DNA from 3 places in the Kitasatospora sp. NPDC051705 genome. Region 1 is predicted to be linked to each of the others. Evidence: riboswitches for the same ligand, from Rfam matches in the RefSeq annotation. Region 1 holds a riboswitch; each other region holds the start of a gene.
What was found. A riboswitch is a leader RNA that binds a small molecule or an ion and turns the genes downstream of it on or off. The one in region 1 is predicted to bind cobalamin.

Region 1 (5,261 bases):
CCGGGGTGCCGGCAGGTGCCTCCGGACGTCAGGGCGCCGTGATGCCCGGCTGGGCGCCGGCGCCGAAGGACCAGCCCTCGACGTCGCCGGGGGCCGGGTTGTAGCTGCCCGCGCCCAGGCTGCTGTACGACCAGGGCCCGCCGTGCTGGGCGTGCCAGTAGGACCAGTAGGCGCTGCCGGTCGGGTTGGTGCAGGTAGCCGGCAGCGCGTTGATCTTGCAGACGAAGCCGGGGAACCGCGGGTGGAAGGCGTACGTGAATCCGGCGCCGGTCAGCGCGGCGAGCCCGGTGGCCGGATCGCCGGGTGCGCAGCCGGTCTCGACGCCGCCGCCGACGGCGGTGAAGTCGACCACGACGGTGACGCCGGTGGTGCCGCTGCAGGCGGCCGCGTGGGCCGCGGGGGCCTGGACGGCGGAGGCGCCGAGCAGGCCGGCGGTGAGGGCCGCGGCCGCGGCGATCGAGCCGAGCGCGCGGCGGGCCGGTCTGGCCGGGGTGAGGGTGTCGGTCATCGGAACTCTCCTCGTGGGCTCAGGGGTTCGGTGGCTCAGGAGTTCGGTGGCTCAGCGGGCGGCGGGCGCCGGGCAGGCCAGGGTCGGGGCGGCCGGACGCGCGCCGGCGGCGGAGAGGGTGGCCAGCGGGGTGCCGGCGAGGCCGAGCGCGGCCTGCGCGGTGGCCCGGGCGCCGTTGGCCGGGTCGAATCCGGTCGCGTCGTAGGCGACGGCGCCGCGGACCGCCGGGTCGGCGGAGCAGCCCTGCTGGAACTTCACCAGCCGGCTCCAGCCCTTGAGGCCGGCGCCGAGGCGTCCGCCGGCCAGCAGCGCCTGGGTGGCCAGGCCCGTGGTGTTGGCGTTGGAGGCGGTCGCCCCGGCGGCCGCGAAGCCGCCGTCGGCGTTCTGGTGGGCGGTGAGCCAGCCGAGGCCGGCGTTCGCCTTGGCGGTGCGGCCGGTGGCGGCGAGGGCCTGGGCGGCCAGCGCGGTGGCGTCCGGGTCGCTGGTGCAGGTGGTCTGGCCGAAGGAGACCGGGTAACCGCCGTCCGCGCACTGGCTGTTCGCCAGGAAGTCGACGGCCGCGGCGGGGGCGCCGCCGGGGGTGCGGTGCAGGGCGATCAGGGCGAGCGACTGGCCGAAGGCGTTGCTGTAGTCGCCCCACTGGGAGCGGTCGGAGAAGCGGCCCTCGGCGGTCTGCAGGGAGCGCAGCCGGGCCGGCAGGTCGACGCCTCCGAAGGCGGTCGGGTTCGCGCCGCGGACCTCGGCGGCGAGCAGCAGCTTGGCGGTGGCACCGGCGTAGGCCTCGGTGGTGCCGTCGCCGAGGTAGCCGCCGAGGATCTCGGGCTTGGCCAGCCAGGCGGTGGCCCGGGCGGCGGCCTCGTCGGAGCCGTGGGAGGCGGCGAAGGCCAGCACGGCGTCGACGGTCAGGCCCTGGTCGGGGTAGGCGGTGCCGTTGAACACGGACTCGAAGTGGTCGCCGTCGACGAGCTGGCGGGCCAGCCAGCCGCCCGCGGCGGCGTCGGGGCGGATCGTCGGGGCCGCGGTCGCGGCGGGTGCGGCGGCGGGCGCGGCCTGGGCGGCGGTGGCCGCCGGGAGCGCGGTGGCGAGGGCGAGGGCGGGTATCGCGAGCAGACCGAGAGTGCGGCGGAGGGCGGGCATGGCTGCCTTTCCGGGCCTGGACGCAGGGGCCCGGAGGGCGCCGGCGGCACGCCGGGCAGCCCTCGGAGCTCCGGCCCGCAGACCACGACGGGAGGAGGGGGTGACACACCTCCGCCGCCGGGTACTCGGGCTCGCCGCCGACGGGACGTCGGCGGCCTACCGTTGCGGGTCAGCGCCGGATTCGAACCGGACTTCCCCCGTCGGCGGAGTCACAACATGACGGCCCATCATGGCGAAGACGCGAAGATCCGGTCAAGGGACGGTGCGCCACGTCACGGTTCCGGCACCGGAACACGGCACCGCGGGCCGCGCGCAAGGTGCCGGAACCGTACGGGTCAGCGGTGGCGGAACTCCGGCAGGCGCTTCTCGGCGAAGGCGGCCATGCCCTCCTTCTGGTCGGCCGTCGCGAACGTCGCGTGGAACAGCCGCCGTTCGAAGCGCACGCCCTCGGCCAGGGTGGTCTCGAAGGCGCGGTTGACGCTCTCCTTGAGCATCGCCACCGCCGGGGCGGACATCGCCGCGACGGCCTCGGCGGTGGCCAGCGCCTCGGTCAGCAGCTGGTCCGCGGGGACGATCCGGGAGACCAGGCCGGCCCGCTCGGCCTCCTCGGCGCCCATCATCCGGCCGGTCAGGCACAGCTCCATCGCCTTGGCCTTGCCGACGGCCCGGGTGAGCCGCTGCGAGCCGCCTATGCCCGGGATCACCCCGAGCTTGATCTCCGGCTGCCCGAACTTCGCGGTGTCGGCCGCCAGCAGGACGTCGCAGAGCATCGCCAGCTCGCAGCCGCCGCCCAGCGCGTACCCGGCGACGGCCGCGACGACGGGCTTGCGCAGGGCTCCGAAGCGGTCCCACGCGGCGAACCAGTCGCCGAGGTAGGCGTCCACGAAGTCCAGGGACTGCATCTCCTTGATGTCGGCGCCGGCCGCGAAGGCCTTCTCCGAGCCGGTGACCACCAGCGCGCCGACCTCCCGGTCGCGGTCGAACTCCTCCGCGGCCGCCACGACTTCGTTCATCAGCGTGGTGTTGAGGGCGTTCAGCGCCTTGGGGCGGTCGAGCGTGATCACGCCCACCCGGCCCCTGCGCTCGACCAGGATCGTCTCGAACGTCATGCGTCGTCCTTCCTGAGGGTCGTGATGATGGCCGAGAAGTCCAGCCCGGCGCCCACCTCCTCGGCGAACGCCGCGTACAACTCGGCTGCCCTGCCGCCCAGTTCGGCGGGGACGTCGGAGGATGTCGCCGCCGCGGCCGCGAGTCCGAGGTCCTTGGCCATCAGGGCGGCGGCGAAGCCTCCGGCGTACCCGCGGTTGGCCGGGCTGGCCGGGACGGGCCCGGGGACGGGGCAGTTGCTGGTCAGTGCCCAGCACTGCCCGGAGGCGGCGGAGGCCACGTCGAACAGGGCCTGGTGGCTGAGCCCGAGGCTCTCCCCGAGCACGAAGGCCTCGCTGACCGCGATCATCGAGATGCCGAGGATCATGTTGTTGCAGATCTTCGCGGCCTGCCCCGCCCCGGACGTCCCGCAGTGCACGACCCGGCGGCCCATGGCGGCGAGCACCGGCTCGGCCTCGGCGAAGTCGGGCCCGTCCGCGCCGACCATGAAGGTCAGGCTCGCGGCCTCGGCGCCGGGCACGCCGCCGGAGACCGGCGCGTCGACGGCCCGGTGCCCCGCGACCCGGGCGAGGTCGGCGGCGACCCGGGCGTCCCCGACCGCGATGGTGGAGCAGTCGACGAACAGCGCTCCCGCTGCCGCCTCCGTCAACTCGCCGTAGGAATCGAGGACATGGCGTCCGGTCGGCAGCATGGTGAGCACCACCTCGGCCTCGCCGACCGCTTCGGCGGCGGAAACCGCGATCTTCACTCCCCGGGCCGCAGCCCGTTCCCGGGCCTCCGCCGAGAGGTCGTAGCCGGTCACCCGGTGTCCGGCGGCGACGAGGTTGGCGGCCATCGGGCCGCCCATGTTGCCCAGTCCGACGAATCCGATGCGGTGGGTCACCAGCGCTCCAGGGGTGTGGTGGCGGCGAGGCCGAGTTCTCCGTCGCCGAGCGGGGCGAAGTAGCGGGCCACGGTGGCGGGTTCGACGGCTCCCAGGGAGGCCGGCGTCCAGCGCGGTGACCGGTCCTTGTCGATCACCTGGGCCCGGATCCCCTCGGCGAGGTCCGGAGTGGCGAGCGCCGCGCAGGAGGTCCGGTACTCCTGGTCGAGCACGGCCTCCAGCGGGCCCAGGGCGCGGGCCCGGCGCAGGGCCGCCAGGGTGGCCTTGACCACCGTCGGGGAGTTGGCGGCGATGCGCTCGGCGGCCTTCTCGGCCTCGGGTTCACCGCTGTCGCCCAGCCGCGCGAGGATCTCCTCGACGGTGCCCGCCGCGTAGCAGCTGTCGATCCACGCCCGCCGGCCGTCCAGCAGACCGGCCGGCGTGGGCTCGACATGCCGTTCCAGGGCCTCGTGGACGGGCAGTTCGGCGAGGTCGTCGAGCAGCACGGGCAGCCGCTCGGCGGGGACGTAGTGGTCGGCGAGCCCGCAGAGCAGCGCGTCGGCGGCACCGACGGAGCCCGCGGTGAGGGCGAGGTGGGTGCCCAGCTCGCCCGGCGCGAGGGCGAGCAGGTAGGTGCCGCCGACGTCGGGGACGACGCCGATGCCGGCCTCCGGCATGGCGACGCGCGTGTTCCCGGTGACGATCCGGACGCTCCCGTGGGCGGAGACGCCGACGCCGCGGCTTCCCTGACACCGCGGACCTGCCGTCGACCATATAGTCGGACGTCCTAGTAAGTCCAGGTCCCGTGACGAACCGTCACCGCGCCCTCCCCCGACCGGCGCAGGACGACGCGCAGCCCGCCCCCCGTGCGGGGAGCGGGCTGCGGGTCGGCGGCGCGGGCGCTACCGGGCGGCGACGGCCTGGGCCGGGGCCTTCACCGCGGCGGGCTCGGGCTCGAGCACGCGCTTGGCGAGCTCGCCGAAGACCAGCCCGAAGGAGGTCCACAGCACGAGCTGGATGGCGAGCGCCGCGAGGCGGAACTGCCAGAGCAGGGTGGCCGGGAACTCCTCGGGCACCTCGTTGATCACCGGCAGGAGGGCGTAGGCCAGGCCGACGGCGACGACGAAGCCGCCCCCGGCCGCGACCGCGGCGTACCAGTTGCCCAGGCGCGGGGCCAGGCGCTTGCCGATGATGACCGCCGCGACCGCGAGCAGGACGCTGAGCACCATCATCAGGAAGTACAGGACGGTGCGCTTGCCGATGGTGTCGGGGTTGCCGATGGACGGCGGGTTGGCCGGGTACTTGAGGAACGGCACCACGTACACGGTCACCAGCGCGGCGAGCGAGACGACCAGCGCCGTCGCCCGGGCGCCGAAGCGGCCGATCCGCCCGAGGGCGAAGCAGTACGCGAGGGCGGCGATGCCGCCCATGGCCACGGCGAACAGCAGGATGCCGGTGGCCAGACCCGCCGTGGACTGCAGGGAGCGGCTGACCACCTCCATGCCGTGCTCGGCGGAGTGCGCCTCCTCGAACTCGATGGCGGCGTCCACCTTGGACTCACCGAGCAGGTAGGCGGTGACGAGCGCGAGAACGCCGGCCGCGAGGCCGGCGATCATCCCGCGCACGAGCAGGGTTCTGACGGTTGCG
Region 2 (8,168 bases), on a different contig from region 1:
GGGCGGAGGTCTCCGGGGCCGCGTCGCCGGTCGGCTCGGGTGCGCCGCCGCCGTCGGGGCCGCCGTCGCCCGGGCCGCCGTCACCGCCGCCGTCCGGGCCGTCCCCGTCCGGGTCGCCGCCGTCGGGGCCGTCGCCCTCCGGCTCGGGCTCGGGCTCGGTCTCCGGCTGGGCGTGCTCCTCCAGCGTCCGTTCCAGCTGCTCCTCGTCCAGCCCCGGGGCGTCGAAGGGGTTGCGGCGGCGCCGGTGCGGCAGGGCCAGCCGGGCGGCCTTGCGGACGTCCTCCTCCAGCACCTCCGTGCGTCCGTCCCAGGCGGCGAGCGCGACGGCGGTGCGGGCCATCACGATGTCGGCGCGCAGCCCGTCCACCTCGAACGCGGCGCACACCGCGGTGATCTGCCGCAGTGCGGTGTCGGTCAGCTCGACCTCCGGGAGCAGCTCCCGGGCGGCGGTGATGCGCCCGGCGAGCGCCCGCTCGTCCTCGGCGAACCGCGCGGCGAAGCCGGCCGGGTCCGCGTCGTAGGCGAGCCGGCGGCGGACCACCTCGGCCCGCTCGGCGGGCTCCCGGGTGGCGGCGATCTCGACGGTGAGGCCGAAGCGGTCGAGCAGCTGCGGCCGCAGCTCGCCCTCCTCCGGGTTCATCGTGCCGACCAGCAGGAAGCGGGCCGCGTGCCGCACCGACACGCCCTCGCGCTCGACGTAGGAGCGGCCCATCGCGGCGGCGTCCAGCAGCAGGTCCACCACGTGGTCCTGCAGCAGGTTGACCTCGTCGATGTAGAGCACGCCGCGGTGCGCCTTGGCGAGCAGCCCCGGCTCGTACGCCTTGACGCCCTCGGCCAGCGCCCGCTCGAGGTCGAGCGAGCCGACGATCCGGTCCTCGGCCACGCCGACCGGCAACTCGACCAGCTGGGACGGGCGTTCGTGGCTGCCGGCGGCCGGGTGCGGGCCGTCCGGGCACTGCGGGTCCGGCCCGGCCGGGTCGCAGGCGAAGCGGCAGCCGTCGACGGCGGCGATGGACGGCAGCAGGCCGGCCAGGGCGCGCACCATCGTCGACTTCGCGGTGCCCTTCTCGCCGCGCACGAGCACGCCGCCCACGGCCGGGGAGACCGCGTTGAGCAGCAGCCCGAGCCGCAGGTCGGCCATGCCGACGATCGCGGTGAACGGATAGCGGACGTCACTCATGCATACTCCCCAGGTGCCCCGGGCGCCAGGAACGGCAGCGATCCGGCCGCCGGCACCCCGCCCTCGATCAGCTTCCAGAGCGCGTCGGTGTCCGCGTGCTCCTCGATCAGGTCGCCCAGCCGGTCCAGCCGGGCCTCGCGCGCCTCGGCGAAGGACGTGTCCGGCGCGGGCACGAACGCGCGGCCCGCCGATCCGGCGACCTCGCGCAGGAGTTCGCGGCGGAACCCGTCGTTCTCCAGCGCGCCGTGCCAGGTGGTGCCCCAGACCTGGCCGACCCGGCAGCCGTCCAGGAAGGGCTCGCCGCCCTCCACCTCGACCACCCCGTGGTGGATCTCGTAGCCCTCGACCCGGTGCCCGTACGCCTCGCCGACCGGCCGGCCGAGCACCTTCTCGGCGCCGAACCGCACGCGCGTCGGCAGCAGTCCGAGACCGGCGACCTCGCCGGCCCCGGACTCCACCTCGTCGACGATCGAGCCCGCCAGCATCTGGTAGCCGCCGCAGACCCCGAGCACCGGCAGCCCGGCCGCCGCGCGGGCCTTCAGCGCCGGTTCCAGGCCGCGCTCGCGCAGCCAGGCCAGGTCGGCGACGGTGGCCCGGGTGCCGGGCAGCACCACCAGGTCGGCGTCGGCCAGCTCCTCCGGCCGGGTCGCCCAGCGCACCAGCACGCCCGGCTCCTGCGCGAGCGCGTCCACGTCGGTGAAGTTGGAGAGCCGGGGGAAGCGCACCACGGCCACCCGCAGCACGTCCGCGCCGAGCGGGCCGCGGCCGTCCACCCGGTCCACCACGGTCGACAGGTCCAGCGAGTCCTCGGCGTCCAGCCACAGGCCCGGCAGCATCGGCAGGGTGCCCAGCACCGGGCGGCCGGTCAGCCCGTGGAGCATCTCCAGCCCGGGGGCGAGCAGCCGGGCGTCGCCGCGGAACTTGTTGACGAACCAGCCGGCCACGTGCCGCTGGTCCTCCGCGGACAGCAACGCCAGCGTCCCGTACATGGCCGCGAAGACGCCGCCGCGGTCGATGTCGCCGACCACCACCACGGGCAGTCCGGCCGCGGTGGCCAGGCCCATGTTGGCGATGTCCCGGTCGCGCAGGTTGATCTCGGCGGGCGAGCCGGCGCCCTCGCAGACCACCACGTCGTAGCGGCGGCGCAGGTCCGCCAGGCACTCCAGGGCCCGCTCCAGCAGGACGGGCTTGCGCTCGCGGTAGTCCAGCGCACCGACCTCGGCGACCGGCCGGCCGAGCAGCACGACCTGGCTGCGGCCGTCGGCGCCGGGCTTGAGCAGCACCGGGTTCATGGCCGCCTCCGGCTCCACCCGGGCGGCCTGCGCCTGCATCGCCTGGGCCCGGCCGATCTCGGCGCCGTCGGCGGTGACGAAGGAGTTCAGCGACATGTTCTGCGCCTTGAACGGCGCCACCGCGACCCCGCGGCGGGCCAGCCAGCGGCAGATGCCCGCCGTCACCACGCTCTTGCCCGCGTCCGAGGTCGTCCCTGCGACCAGCAGCGCGTTGCTCATGCCCGTCCCTTTCCGCTTCTGCTTCCGCGGCCGGCCAGCAGTCGCAGTGCGACGTGCCCCGCCACGGTCGTACCCAGGGCCAGCGCGCCCACCCTCCGGGAGAGCACGCAGGCCCGCTCGATGTCGTCCACCGTGACCGGCCGCAGTTCGGCGCCCAGGACGGGTCGGTGCTCGACCCGCTCGCCGTACTGCAGGGTGCCGCCCAGCCGGACGCCGACCGCGCCCGCGAAGGCGGACTCGGCCTGGCCGGCGTTCGGGCTCGGGTGCGCCGAGCCGTCCCGGCGCCAGACCCGCCAGGCGGTGCGCGGCTGCGGCGCGGCGGCGACGGTCAGCAGGGCGGTCAGCCGGGCGCCCGGCCAGCCCGCCACGTCGTCCAGCCGGGCCGAGGCCCAGCCGAACCGGGCGTGGCGCGGCGAGCGGTGGCCGACCATGGCGTCCAGGGTGTTCACCGCGCGGAACGCCAGCAGCCCCGGCGTGCCCGCCAGCGCGCCCCAGACGAGCGCGTTGACGACGGCGTCGGCGGTGTTCTCGGCCACCGACTCGACCACCGCGCGGGCGATCTGCTGCTCGTCCAGCGCGCTCGGGTCGCGGCCGCACAGGTGCGGCAGCCGGGCCCGGGCCGCCGTCAGGTCGCCCGCGGCCAGCGAGCGGCCGATGGTGCGGGCCTCCCGGGTCAGCGAGGTGCCGCCGAGCACCGTCCAGGTCGCGGCGGCGGCCAGGGCCGCGCGGCCGAGCGGGCGCCGGCCCGCGGTGCGGTCCAGGGCCACCGCGGCGGCGGCCACGGTGCCCGCGCACAGGGCCGTGTAGCCGGCGCCGGTCGCCCGGTCGTCCCGCCAGAGCCGGCGCTCGAGCCTGGCCGCGGCGGAGCCGAAGACGGCCACCGGGTGGCCGCGGCGGGGGTCGGCGTAGCGGGCGTCGGCGGCGTAGCCCGCGAGGGCGCCCAGCGCGAACGCCGCCGCGCGGGTCAGCGGGCGCACGTCGGGTGCGGCGGGTTCGCGGGGGCGGCGGCCGGGTGCGGCGGGACCGGGGGGTGCGGCGGAAGGCAGCGTCGGGTCCGGCGGGGCGGGGCAGCCTGCATCGCGTGCGTGTCCTCACTCAGGGTCCGCGCCCTGGCTCGACGTAGCGGGGGCGAGAGTCTCCTGGCTTCCGGGTCGGACGCACCCCCGGGCCTTCCAGCGGCTTCTGACGGCGCGCCGTGGCAACCTGCCGAGCGTGCTCCCCGGTGACAGTGGCGGGACCGCGCCGGACTCGCACCGGCTTCCTCTGCATGCCTCCGTTTGGCCCCCGGATCCCATCACGCGGCCGAACCGGGAGTCAACCGAGGTCACGGAGGGGTTGGTCACACGGGACCGGGGGCCGCGGGGCGGCCGCGGGCTCCCGGCCGGGCGGCGGCGACGGGCGGCGGGGCCCGCGTCGGCACCTCCGTCGGTACCTCCGATCCGCCCGCCCGCAGGGGCATGACACCCTGTGCGATCGTCCAGCGGTCCGTAGGGACCTCCAGGGCCGCTTCGTGTGTTCGGCGGCTGGGGCCCGCCGCCACCCGCACCTACCGTTCGTTCCCATGCGACGCAGACAGCCCCCCGCCCTGCCCCCGGTGCCGTTCTCGCCGGGCGCCGCCCGAGCCCACCGGGCCGGCCTCGGCCTGACCCCCGACCAGGTCGTCGGCGGGATGGCCGCGCACGGCGTCCGCCTGCTGCCCACCCACGTCCTCGCCTGGGAGAGCGGCGAGCTGCGGCCGACCGAGGAGGAGTTCATCGCGCTGGCCCGCGCGCTCTGGTGCCCCGCCGTCCAGTTGATGGGCACCCGCCCCACCCGGCTGCGGGACTTCCGGGTCGCCCGCGAACTCCACCAGGACGCCGCCGCCCGCCGGATCGGGGTCGCCCTGCGCCGCTACCAGGACGCCGAGCTGACCGGCCGGTGGGACGGCGACGAGGCCCAGACCCACGCGCTCGCCCAGGTGCTCGGCCTGCGGCTGCGCGAGCTCGTCGACGTCACCGGCCGCCGCGAGGAGCTCGACCGGTGCCTGCGCCAGTGCGTGGACGGCCGGTGGCAGGCCCACGTCCGGGCCGTCGCCCGGATCGTGCCGGTCCACGAGGACGACCTGGCGGCCGTGCTGACGGCCCTCCAGCAGGAGAACCAGGTCTCCTCCCACTGGGGCAGCGGCAGCTGGGGCTCCCCGGCCGCCGCGGTGCCGGACCCGGTCCGCGAGCAGCCGTTGGCGGAGCGCTTCTGGGAGTTGCTCGGGCGGCGCCGGACCGACATCCCGGTCTGACGCCGCGGCCCGCCCCCGCCCGCCCCCGCCTGCCCGCGCCGAACCGCCGCCCGTACCCCTCCAGCCCGCCCGCCTCCCGCCCGCCGCCCGCACCCCCGCCGGCCGCCCCGTCGTGCCCCGGACGGCCCAGCCCGGTGGCCGCCCGGCCGCCCTCCCGGTGAACTGGTGCTCGAACACCGTCCGGTCCAAGACCGTCCGACCGTCAGAGCGGGGAGCGATATGCGTTGGGGAACCGCGGCCGTCGTGGCCGCCGCCGCCGTCGGTGCCGGGGCCGCCGTCCTGGTCATCGGCCGCCGGGCCTCCGAACGGACGGTCCGCCCGGCCGCCGCCGTCGAGGGCTCCGGCCCCGTCCTGGTGCAGAGCCTGGCGGCCGGCCGGATCACCTTCACCCGGCGCCCCGCGAGCCTGCGCCCGGGCCGCTGGGCGGTCGAGTGGGACGACCACGGCCACGCCGTCGTCGAGGACGTCCTGCACAGCGACGAGCAGGGCGTGACCCGCAAGCTCCTGCGCGCCGACCGCGGCACCCTCACACCCGGCACCGAGGTCCGCTTCACCCCGCGCGTCCACCTCGGCGACCCGACCGCGGCGCTCGGCCTCCCGTACCGCGAGACCGCCGCGGACGGCGAGCTCGGCGCGCTGCCGGTCTGGTTCCTCGACGGCAAGCGCGGCACCTGGGTGATCCTGGTGCACGGCCCCGGCGGCGACCGGCAGCAGACCCTCCCGGTGCTCCCCGTCCTGGACCGGCTCTCGCTGCCCGCCCTGGCGGTCACCTACCGGGGTGACGAGGGCGCCCCGGCCTCGCCGGACGGGCTCAGCCACTTCGGCGAGACGGAGTGGCGCGACGTCGAGTCGGCGATGCGCCTGGCGCTGGACAACGGGGCCGGCCGGGTCATCCTGTACGGCTGGTCGGTGGGCGCCACCATGGTCCTGCAGGCGGCGGCCCGCTCCTCCTGGGCGCACGCGATCAGCGGGATCGTGCTCGACTCGCCCGTCCTGGACCTGCCCGCCACCGCCCGCCGCCGCGCCGCGCGGGCCGGGTACACCGGCCCCGCCGCCGAGCTCGGCGCGCTGGCCGCGGAGGGCCGCACGGGGGTCGACCTCGCCGACTTCACCCGGATCGCCGAGGGTGCCGACCTACGGGTGCCCACCCTCCTGATGCACAGCCCGGACGACCAGCTCGCCCCCTTCCGCAGCGCGGAGCGCCTCGCCGGGCTCCGCCAGGACGTGGTCAGCCTGCAAACCTTCCCGGGGGCCGACCACGCCGCGCTCTGGAACTCGGCCCCCACCCACTACACCGAACTCCTGCGCCGCTGGCTCACCCCCCTGCTCTGATCCGTCCGGGCGGCGACCGCCCCCCGCGGCCGCCCGCGGGAGGCGCGGCCGGTGCGGAAACGCCGGCGCGCAAAGGCGGCTGCGGAAAGGCGGGGTGGAGAGGCGGGGTGGACGCGGCCGGCGGCACCCCGGGGCCGGTGTCGTTCGAACGGCCGACTTCCGACGGCACCCGCTCCCCGCCGGCCCTCGTCGGCCGTGTGCGGAAAGTCGGCCGGGCCGACTTTCCACGCCATTCCCGGTGGTCGCGCCGGGCCGTTCCGGCGGCTCCGGAATTCCTCGCGGCGGCCGGTTCCGGACGGGTGCGGAATGCCGTTTCAGCCGGATTTCCGCACCGTCACCCGCATGATCGGCAAACGCCGTCAATCGTCCCCGAAGATCCTCGCCGCGGCCCGTGCCGGGGTGGCCGACGGGCACGGAAAGTGACCGGACGGACGGGGAGCGCGACCGGCGCCGAGGCCCTCCCGCCGGGCTGGCATGGCCCCGCCACACGTTTCCGGCCAGGCGGTTTGCCTCTGTTGCCCGATCTTGTGGAGGTGCTGTGGACGACAGCCCGTCCGTACGGCCAACCGGATGTGACAGAAGGCCGGTACAAGGGGAAGACTGCTCGACGTGACGTCTCGGAATCCGCGCGACCGTGATGCCCCGCTCCCGCCGACGATCGGTACCGGTGCGACGGTGACCCGTCTCCCCGGTACGGCCCACCGGCCCGCCGGTGGCAGGCCGGGCGGGGCCGGGGTACCCCGCCGACGAGGTCCGGCTCCTGCGCCCGGTCGCGGCCGGGTCCCGGTGCCCGAGGGCTTCCCGGCGCCGGCCGAGCTGGCGCCGCTGGCCCGCCGGATGCTGGTGGACGCCGTCCGGATCGCCCGCTGGGCGGGCGATCTGGAGGAGGTCGACAAGCGCGGCGAGCTGCTGCCGGACGACGCCCGCGCGGCCGGCCGGGCGCTGGCCATGACGGTCGGCGCCGCCACCAAGGCGTGGGGTCAGGCCCTGCTGGTCGGCCTGGTCGAGGCCCGCGACGGCGGTGCCGGGCCGGGCTGGCGCCTGCACGCCTGGGAGCACGACGACGAGGCGGTGGTGCGCGGCTGGTCCGCGCTGTTCGACGCCTGGACGCTGCTCGCCCCGGTGCCGCCGGCCGCCCTGCGCGGCGTGTTCGCGGTGCTGGCCGGCCAGGCCGTGGACCAGGCCCCGCAACTGCTCTCCTTCCTGCACCTGGTGGCCGCCCCGGTGGCGGACAGCGAGCTGCTGGAGCTGCTGCGCCGCGGCCTGGACGAGCGCCGGGTGGGCGGGACGGACGGTTCCGGCCTGTCGCCGGTGCCGCACGCGGCCTCCGCCGTGTCGGCCGTCCGCGGCACCTGCCGGGAGCCGCAGATCGACACCCCGCCGTCGCCCGCCGACGTCGCCGCCGTCCTGGACTGGATGCTGGACGGCCTGACGGCCGTCGGCGCGGTGGAGCGCCGGGACGACGCGGCCGAGCTGTCGCCGCTGGGCCACTGGGCGGTGCGGGCGAAGCTGGAGGAGATCTGCACCGTCGCGCAGACCGCGGCCGGGCACATCGAGCAGAGCGCCTTCGAGCTGCTGAACGCCTGCGCGGACTACTCGCCGGGCCCGGCCCGGGCGGAGTTCCGCGCCTGGGTGGCGGCCCGTCCGGCGGACCGCGCGGTGGCGGAGCTGCTGGACGCCGCGCAGGGGGACGACGCGCTGGTGCGCGGGCTGGCCTTCGAGGCGCTGCGGGTGGCCGGCGGCCCGGCCGAGCAGGCGGTGCGGGCGGCGGTCGACGAGCCGGTGCTGCGCCCCTACGCGCTGCTGTGGCTGGCCGAGCGGGCCGACGAGGGGGTGTCCCCGGCGGACGTGCTGGGGGCCGAGGACGCGGCCT
Region 3 (8,168 bases), on a different contig from region 1:
GCGATCTCGTCCCGCCCGTGCATCACCAGGGGGTGGCTGGGCTGGGTCTTGCGGTCGACCACGCGCAGTTCCGCGTCGTCCGCGTACAGGGCCAGCAGGGCCGCGGGGTCGCTGCGCTCGATGCCCTCGCGCAGCGCACGGGTGTCGAAGGCGGACGGCGCCGCCGTGGTGGTCATGATCTCGCTCCTCCGGTCGGGTCCGTCGGCTCGCACCTCCGAGCGTACGCCCGGCGGGCCGGGCCGGCGGGCCCGCCGGGGGAGCGGGATCCGGGCCGCCGGTCAGCGGGCGGGGACGGTGCGCAGGTAGGCGGCCAGTGCGGTGATCGCGGCCGGGTTGCGCGGGCTCTCCACCAGGTCGACGTAGTCCAGGACGAAGATCCGGTCGTTCCGGACCGCCGAGACGCCGGCGAGCGGCGGGAAGGACTTCAGGAAGGCGCGCTTGGCCTCGGCGCCGGTCTCCCCGTAGTTGTTGATCACGATCACCTCGGGATCGCGCTCGACGACGCTCTCCCATCCGACGGTGGTCCAGCTGTCGGCGAGGTCGCCCGTCACGTTGGTCCCGCCGGCCCTGGCGATGATCTCCTGGGGCGCGGCGAACCTCCCGGCGGTGTACGGCTTGTCCTTCCCGCTGTCGTACAGGAAGACGGACGGCCGGTGCGCGGGCTCAGGCACGGCGGCCACCTGCGCCCGGAAGTCGGCGATCAGCCGGTCGGCGCGGTCCCGGACGTCGAAGACCTCGCCCAGGTTGGCCAGGTCGGTGTAGAGCGCGTCCAGCGGGGACATCACCCCGCGCTCGGGGCCCCGGCCGCTGCGGCAGGACTCGCTGAGCACGTACGAGCCGATGCCGAGGTCCTTCAGCGCCTGCGGGGTGAAGCCGCTCCCCTCGTCGAAGCCGTAGTGCCAGCCCGCGAAGACCAGGTCGGCCCGGGCGTCCAGCACGATCTCCTTGGTGATCTCCTTCCTGGAGAGCCACGCGGTCCGCTGGTAGCCGTCCTTCCAGGCGACCTGGTCGACCCGGCCCTTGTCGTCGGGCATCACGTAGCCGGCCATCCGGTCGGCGAGGCCGAGGGCGAGCATCAGCTCGGTGATGCCGACGTCGTTGGTGACCGCCCGGGCGGGCTTGCGGTCGAAGGTGAGCGCGGTGCCGCAGTTCTGCACGGTCACCGGGTAGTGGGCGGAGCCGGCGGCGGCGTCGCCGGGGGCGATCTCCGCGCCGCAGGCGGTGAGTCCGAGGGCGAGCAGGGCGGCGGAGGCAACGGCCTTGGTGCGCAAGCGGGTTCCTAGCGGGTGGGGTGGACACGGTCGAAGAGCAGCTGGAGGGCGCCGGTCACCGGGTGCCGGACGGGGGTGGCCCGGACGCCGAACACCTCGGCCAGCAGGTCGGGCCGGAGCACCTCGGCGGGCGGCCCGGAGGCGACGATCCGGCCGGCCCGCAGCACGTACAGCAGGTCGCAGTGGCCGGCCGCCAGGTTGAGGTCGTGCAGGGCGGTGAGCACCGTCGGCCCGGCCTCCCGGACCAGCGCCAGCACGTCCAACTGGTGGGCGATGTCCAGGTGGTTGGTGGGTTCGTCGAGCACCAGCAGCCGCGGGTCCTGGACCAGCGCGCGGGCGATCAGCACCCGCTGCTTCTCGCCGCCGGACAGGCTCGGGAAGCCCCGTCCGGCCAGGTGCTCGGCGCCGACCCGGCGCAGCGCCCGCGCGCAGCGCGCGCGGTCGTCCGGGCCCGGCCCGCCCAGCCCGCTCCGGTGCGGCAGCCGGCCCATCGCGACCACCTCGGCGACGGTGAAGTCGAACTCGGCGGAGTGCTCCTGCGGCAGCGCGGCCACCCGCCGGGCGGCCTCGCGGGCGGGGAGCGCGTGCAGCTCGGCGCCGTCCAGCAGGACGGCCCCGGCGGCGGGCCGCAGCGCCCGGTAGACGCAGCGCAGCAGGGTCGACTTGCCGCTGCCGTTCGGCCCCACCAGACCGACCACCTGCCCGGCGGCGGCCTTCAGCACGACGTCGTGGACCAGCCGGGCACCGGCCAGGTCGACCGAGACCCGGTCGAGGGAGAGGTCCATCAGCGCCCCCCGAGGGCGTGGCCGCGGCGGCGCATCAGGAACAGGAAGCAGGGCACGCCGAGCACCGCGGTGCCGACCCCGACGGGCAGTTCGGCGGGCGCCAGCAGGGTCCGCGAGACGATGTCCACCCAGACCAGCAGTAGCGCACCCGCCACCGGCGCGACCAGCAGCACCCGGCGGTGGCCGGCCCCGACCAGCATCCGGGCCAGGTGCGGGACCATCAGCCCGACGAAGCCGATCGCCCCGCTGACCGCGACCACCGTGCCGGTGACGGCGGCGGTCACCACGAACAGCTCGCGGCGCAGCCGGTCCGGGTCCACGCCGAGCGAGGCGGCCGTCTCGTCACCCATGGCGAGCGCGTCCAGCCGGCCCGCGGAGCAGTGCAGGTGGACCAGGCCGGCGAGCACGGTGGCGGCGACGATCGGGACGGATCCCCAGGTGGCGCCGCCGAGGTTGCCGAGCAGCCACATCATGGCGTCCCGGGCGGCCTCGCCGCGGGCGGCGGCGAAGACCATCAGCGCGGTGGCGGCGGAGAAGCCGTAGGAGAGCGCGGTGCCGGTGAGCACCAGGCGCAGCGGGGTGAGTCCGTGGGCGGTCCGGGCGGCCAGGTAGACCAGCACCATGGCGAGCAGCGCGGTGCCGAAGGCGGAGGCCGAGATCGCCCACACCCCGAGCGAGGCGAAGGCGCCCAGCAGCAGGACGGCGTTGGCGCCGACGGCCGCGCCGGAGGAGATCCCGAGCACGAACGGATCGGCCAGCGCGTTGCGCACCAGAGCCTGCACGGCGACCCCGGTGGCGGCGAGCCCGGCGCCGACCACCGCGGCCAGCACGGTGCGCGGCAGCCGGATCTCCCAGACGATGGCGTACGCGGCGGCCTCGTCGGCCTCCAGTCGACCGCCCGTCAGCCCGGCGGCGAGCAGCCGCAGCACCCGGGCAGGGCCGAGGCCGGCGGCGCCCAGCGCGACCCCGCAGACCAGCGAGAGCAGCAGGGCGACGGCCAGGCCGAGGGCGAGGGGCGGGGCGGGTATCCGCCGGGCGGGCGGCGCGGCCGCGGCGCCGCTCACGTGCCGGCCCCGCCGGGCCGCACACGGGCGTGGGCCCGCGCGCACCTGTTGACGGTCCGTTCGCTGCGCTCGTTCACCGGGGTTGTGCGCCTTGCCTCGGGCCGCGGGCGCGCGGGGGCGGGCGCCGGGCGGGCGCGGGCCCGTGCGGCGCCGTCCCCTCGCAGTCCACGGCGAGTTGTCGGGAGGTCAGCGGCCGGGGGCGATCGGGCTGGCGCGGCCGTGCGGGCCGCGCTCACCGTTGCGGGTCAGCGCCGGACTCACACCGGACTTCCCCCTCGGACGCCCTGGCAGCATAACAGCCACTCAGGCTAGGCAACCCTTACCGGGGTGGGTCCCGGCCGGGTCGGCCGTGGACGCACGACCGCCCCCGTCCGGCGGTGCGGACGGGGGCGGTCGGGTGGCGACGCGTCAGGCTCAGGCCTGCTTGGTCTCCCAGAAGATCTTGTCGACCTCGGCGATCAGGTCCAGCAGGGCCTGGCCGGTGGCCGGGTCGGTGGACGCCTTGGCGGCCGAGGCGGCCTTCAGGGTGTCGTTGATCAGCGCGTGCAGCTGCGGGTACTTCTCGAAGTGCGGGGCCTTGAAGTAGTCGCTCCACAGCACCGAGATGTGGTGCTTGACGGCCTCGGCGCGCTGCTCCTTGATGATGACGGCGCGGGCGCGGAAGTGCGGGTCCTCGTTGGCCTGGTACTTCTCCTGGGTGGCCTTGACCGACTCGGCCTCGATCCGGGCCTGCGCCGGGTCGTACACGCCGCAGGGCAGGTCGCAGTGGGCGTGGGCGGTGGCGCGCGGTGCAAACAGACGAGAGAACATGGGAGTCCTTCCTTAGATCGTCTTCCCGCGCCCGAGATTACCCTTCCGCCCTGCGGGTTTCGCGATCGGGCGGTGGGCCTAGGGCAAAAGGCGGACCCGGAACCGGGGTAATCCGGACATCGAACGGGGTGACGATCCGTGCGGCAGACTGGGACCGTTCGGTCGGGAGGAGGAGTCGTGGCGCGGAGCGCGGAAGCCGGGGGCGGCGCCCGGGGCGGCGGCGCGCTGCCGTTCGGGCTGGTCGACGTGGCCGGGCCCTCGATGGTCCCGACCCTGCGCGAGGGCGACCAGCTGCTGGTGCGCTACGGCGCGCCGATCCGCCCGGGCGCGGTGGTGCTCTTCCGGCACCCCTTCCAGCAGGACCTGCTGGTGGTCAAGCGGGCCGCCGAGCGCCGCCCGGCGGGCTGGTGGCTGCTGTCCGACAACCGGCCGGTGGACAGCGACAGCCGCAGCTACGGCCCGGTGCCGGACGAGCTGGTGCTCGGCCGGGTGCTGCTGCGGTTGCGCCCGCGCCCGGCCTGGCTGGCGCCCGGCCGCCGGCTGGAGCGGCTGCTGCTCGGCGGCCGGCTGGCCGCCGTCCCGGGCCTGGCCCGCCGGCTGGGCCTCTGGGTGGAGGACGTCCACCCGCCGCAGCCGCGCTAGGGGGTGTTGCCCGGCGCCGCGGCCTCCGCCTCCTGGCGCTTGCGGGCCCGGTAGGCGGCGACGTTGGCGCGGGTCGCGCAGCGGTCCGAGCAGTAGCGGCGGGAGCGGTTGGTCGAGGTGTCCAGGTAGGCGTTGCGGCAGGGGGCGGCCTGGCAGATGCCGAGCCGGTCGGCGCCCAGCTCGGTCAGGTGCACGGCCAGGCCCATGCAGGCGACGGCGCTGAAGTGCGCGGTGGCGGTCGGCGAGTTGTCGGCGAGGTGCAGGTGCCAGCGGGGCCGGCCGGCGTCGTCCAGGTAGTCGTGCCCGGAGACCAGCGGGCTGACGGGGTACTCCATCAGCAGGCTGTTCAGCAGGTCGACGCCCCGGACCTCGTCGTTCTCGGCGGCGGCCTCGAAGACCCCGCGCAGTCTGGTCCGCACCGCCCGCAGCCGGGGCAGGTCGGACTCGTCGGCCAGCGCGGCGGCCCGCGAGGAGTCGGAGAACAGCTCGCGCACGGCCTCGACGGAGGTCAGCGAGTCGGTTCCGCGCTCGGGCTCCTCGGTGTTCACCAGCCGGACGGCGAGGTCGGCGTACGAGGCGAGCTCCACGGCGGTCCTTCCAGAAGTGTCGGTAACGGGCTGACTGCTTCCAGCCTATTACCCGAGTGGGGAAAACGTCGGCGCCCGGCAGGAGCAGCCTGCCGGGCGCCGACGGTAGGGATCTACAGGACCTTGGAGAGGAAGGCCCTGGTGCGTTCGTGCTGCGGGTCGGTGAGCACGTCGCGGGGGGTCCCGGACTCGACGACGACGCCGCCGTCCATGAACACCAGCGCGTCGCCGACCTCGCGGGCGAAGCCCATCTCGTGGGTGACGACGATCATCGTCATCCCCTCCTCGGCCAGCCCGCGCATGACGTCCAGCACCTCGCCGACCAGCTCCGGGTCGAGCGCGGAGGTGGGCTCGTCGAAGAGCATCAGCTTCGGCTTCATGGCCAGTGCGCGGGCGATCGCCACGCGCTGCTGCTGGCCGCCGGAGAGCTGCGACGGGTAGTTCTTCGCCTTGTCGGACAGGCCGACCCGCTCCAGCAGGGCCATCCCGCGCTCGCGGGCGTCGGCCTTGGACTCGCCCTTCACCTGGACCGGCGCCTCGATGACGTTCTCTATGGCGGTCATGTGCGGGAACAGGTTGAAGCGCTGGAACACCATGCCGATGTCGCGCCGCTTGAGCGCGACCTCGCGGTCCTTGAGCTCGTAGAGCTTGTCGCCCTTGCGCCGGTAGCCGACCAGCTCGCCGTCGACGGACAGCAGTCCGCCGTTGATCTTCTCCAGGTGGTTGATGCACCGGAGGAAGGTCGACTTGCCGGAGCCCGACGGGCCGATGAGGCAGAACACCTCGCGGGGCTTGACCTCCAGGTCGATGCCCTTGAGCACCTCGACCAGGCCGTACGACTTGCGCACGCCCTCGGCCTTGACCATCGGCTCGCCCGGTGCGGCGTCCTGCGGCTGCTTGGTCAGATCGGTCATGCGTGACCACCTCCCTCGAGCCCCGGGACGACGTCGTGCTCGGTCTTCGGCGCGGGCTTGCCGCGGAAGAGGCCGCGCACGCGCTGGAGCGGGGTCGGCGGCAGCGTCCTGCTGGTACCCCGAGCGTAGTACCGCTCGACGTAGTACTGCCCGACGGTCAGCACGGAGGTCAGGAAGAGGTACCAGAGGCTGACGGTGATCAGCAGCGGGATGGTCTGGAAGGTGCGCGAGTAGATGTTCTGCCCGGCCCGGAACAGCTCCTCCAGCGCGATGACGCTGACCAGCGAGGTGGTCTTGAGCATCGAGATGGTCTCGTTGCCGGTCGGCGGGATGATCACCCGCATGGCCTGCGGCAGGACGATCCGGCGCATGGTCGCGAACCGGCTCATGCCGAGCGCGTGGGCCGCCTCGGTCTGCCCCTCGTCCACCGACTGGATGCCGCCGCGGACGATCTCCGCCATGTACGCGGCCTCGTTGAGGCCCAGGCCGAGCAGCGCCGCGGTGAAGACCGGGATCAGCGTGTTGGTCGACTCGGACCAGAACTCCGGGCCGAACGGGATGCCGATCGACAGCTTGGGCCAGAGCGCGCCCATGAAGTTCCAGAAGACCAGCTGGACCAGGACGGGGGTGCCGCGGAAGACCCAGATGTAGAACCACGCGGTGCCGGACAGCAGGGGGTTCGGCGACAGCCGCATCACCGCGAGGATGATGCCGCCGGCGACGCCCATCACCATGGACAGCGCGGTCAGTTCGAGGGTGACGCCCAGGCCGTGCAGGATGCTGGAGTCGAAGAGGTAGGTGTTGACGACGTCCCACTGGAAGGCGGGATTGAAGATCAGGGCGTGGAGCATCATGGCCGCGAGGACCGCGACGACGACGGCTCCGGCCCACCGGCCGGGGTGGCGGACCGGGACGGCCTTGAAGGTTTCGGGCCGTCCCGGGTGCGCCGTCCCCTGATCGGAATGGTTCACAGTGGCCTCAGGGGGGTGGGGAACTGGCGGAGGGTCAGCTGGTGGCGCCGTTGATCTGGGACTGGGTGATCGCGCCCGCCTGGACGCCCCACTTCTCGAGGATCTGCTTGTAGGTGCCGTCGTCCATCAGCGACTGGACGGCGCCCTGGACGGGCTTGGCGAGCGCGGAGCCCTTGGTCAGGACGATGCCGTACGGGGCCTTGCCCTCGACGGTGCCGAGCTGCTCCAGCTGGCCGTTGGTCTGCTTGATGGCGTAGTCGACGACCGGGGAGTCGGCCAGCATGACCTGGTCGCGGCCGGAGACCACGGCCTGGGTCACGTCGGTCTGCAGGTCGAACTTGTCGCCGTCGTTGGGCACCGGGGGCTTGCCGGCCTTGACGCACGCCGGGTTGATGACGTCCTTGATCTGGTCGGCCTGGGTGGTGCCGGTCTGGACGGCGACCTTCTTGCCGCAGAGGTCGTTGGCGTCGATCTTGTCCGGGTTGCCCTTCTTGACCGCCGCGCTGGTGCCCGCCGAGAAGTAGGTCACCATGTCGACGGTGGCCTCACGGTCCTTGTTGTCCGTGAAGGAGCTCATGCCCAGCTGGAACTTGTTGGCCTGGATGCCCGGGATGATCGCGGTGAACGGGGAGTTCTGGACCTCGACCTGGAGACCGAGCTTCTGGCCGATGGCGTTGGCCAGGTCGACGTCCATGCCGATGACCTTGCCCGAGGCGTCCTGGAACTCGTTGGGCGCGTAGGAGGCGTCGGCCGCGACGACGATCTTGCCCGAGGACTTCACGTCGGCCGGCAGCTGGGAGACCAGGGTGGGGTCGGCGGTGACCGCCTTGACCGAGGCGGACGCGTTGGCGCCGCTGCTGCCGGCCGAGGAGGACGAGCCGCTGCTGCCGCAGCCGGTCAGGACGAGGGAGACGGTGGCGGCAACCGCGCCGGCGGCGAGGAGCCGGGTGCGCTGGGTACGGGCGGTCATGAGGGGGATCTCCTCCTGAGGGAGAGGTCGGGCGGAGCGCGCCGCGGGGGCGGCACACCTGGGCAGCAGGCCGTACGGCGCTGTACGGGTGTATGTCGCTGTACGTCGTCGTACGTGCAGGGCCGGGTCGTGCAGTGCCCGGGCGGGGGGTACC

Region 2: another riboswitch for cobalamin. It lies ahead of ACIA8Q_RS25880 (cobalamin biosynthesis protein); the one in region 1 lies ahead of ACIA8Q_RS00365 (peptidase).
Region 3: another riboswitch for cobalamin. It lies ahead of ACIA8Q_RS14020 (iron ABC transporter permease); the one in region 1 lies ahead of ACIA8Q_RS00365 (peptidase).

What each region holds. Positions count from the first base shown of each region.
Region 1 is NZ_JBITCO010000001.1:81,595-86,855, forward strand. It holds gene ACIA8Q_RS00360 (flagellar hook-length control protein FliK) at 29-508, opposite strand; gene ACIA8Q_RS00365 (peptidase) at 560-1,645, opposite strand; cobalamin riboswitch at 1,744-1,884, opposite strand; gene ACIA8Q_RS00370 (enoyl-CoA hydratase) at 1,981-2,754, opposite strand; gene mmsB (3-hydroxyisobutyrate dehydrogenase) at 2,751-3,635, opposite strand; partial or broken gene ACIA8Q_RS00380 (enoyl-CoA hydratase/isomerase family protein) at 3,632-4,351, opposite strand; gene ACIA8Q_RS00385 (CbtA family protein) at 4,517-5,261, opposite strand, start outside.
Region 2 is NZ_JBITCO010000024.1:36,546-44,713, forward strand. It holds gene ACIA8Q_RS25870 (putative cobaltochelatase) at 1-1,180, opposite strand, end outside; gene ACIA8Q_RS25875 (cobyric acid synthase) at 1,177-2,691, opposite strand; gene ACIA8Q_RS25880 (cobalamin biosynthesis protein) at 2,688-3,668, opposite strand; cobalamin riboswitch at 3,824-3,956, opposite strand; gene ACIA8Q_RS25885 (transcriptional regulator) at 4,253-4,963, shown strand; gene ACIA8Q_RS25890 (alpha/beta hydrolase family protein) at 5,183-6,295, shown strand; gene ACIA8Q_RS25895 (hypothetical protein) at 7,082-8,168, shown strand, end outside.
Region 3 is NZ_JBITCO010000008.1:257,957-266,124, forward strand. It holds gene ACIA8Q_RS14005 (nuclear transport factor 2 family protein) at 1-176, opposite strand, end outside; gene ACIA8Q_RS14010 (ABC transporter substrate-binding protein) at 279-1,271, opposite strand; gene ACIA8Q_RS14015 (ABC transporter ATP-binding protein) at 1,280-2,056, opposite strand; gene ACIA8Q_RS14020 (iron ABC transporter permease) at 2,056-3,120, opposite strand; cobalamin riboswitch at 3,297-3,436, opposite strand; gene sodN (superoxide dismutase, Ni) at 3,535-3,930, opposite strand; gene sodX (nickel-type superoxide dismutase maturation protease) at 4,192-4,572, shown strand; gene ACIA8Q_RS14035 (CGNR zinc finger domain-containing protein) at 4,569-5,159, opposite strand; gene ACIA8Q_RS14040 (amino acid ABC transporter ATP-binding protein) at 5,273-6,025, opposite strand; gene ACIA8Q_RS14045 (amino acid ABC transporter permease) at 6,070-7,044, opposite strand; gene ACIA8Q_RS14050 (ABC transporter substrate-binding protein) at 7,079-8,014, opposite strand.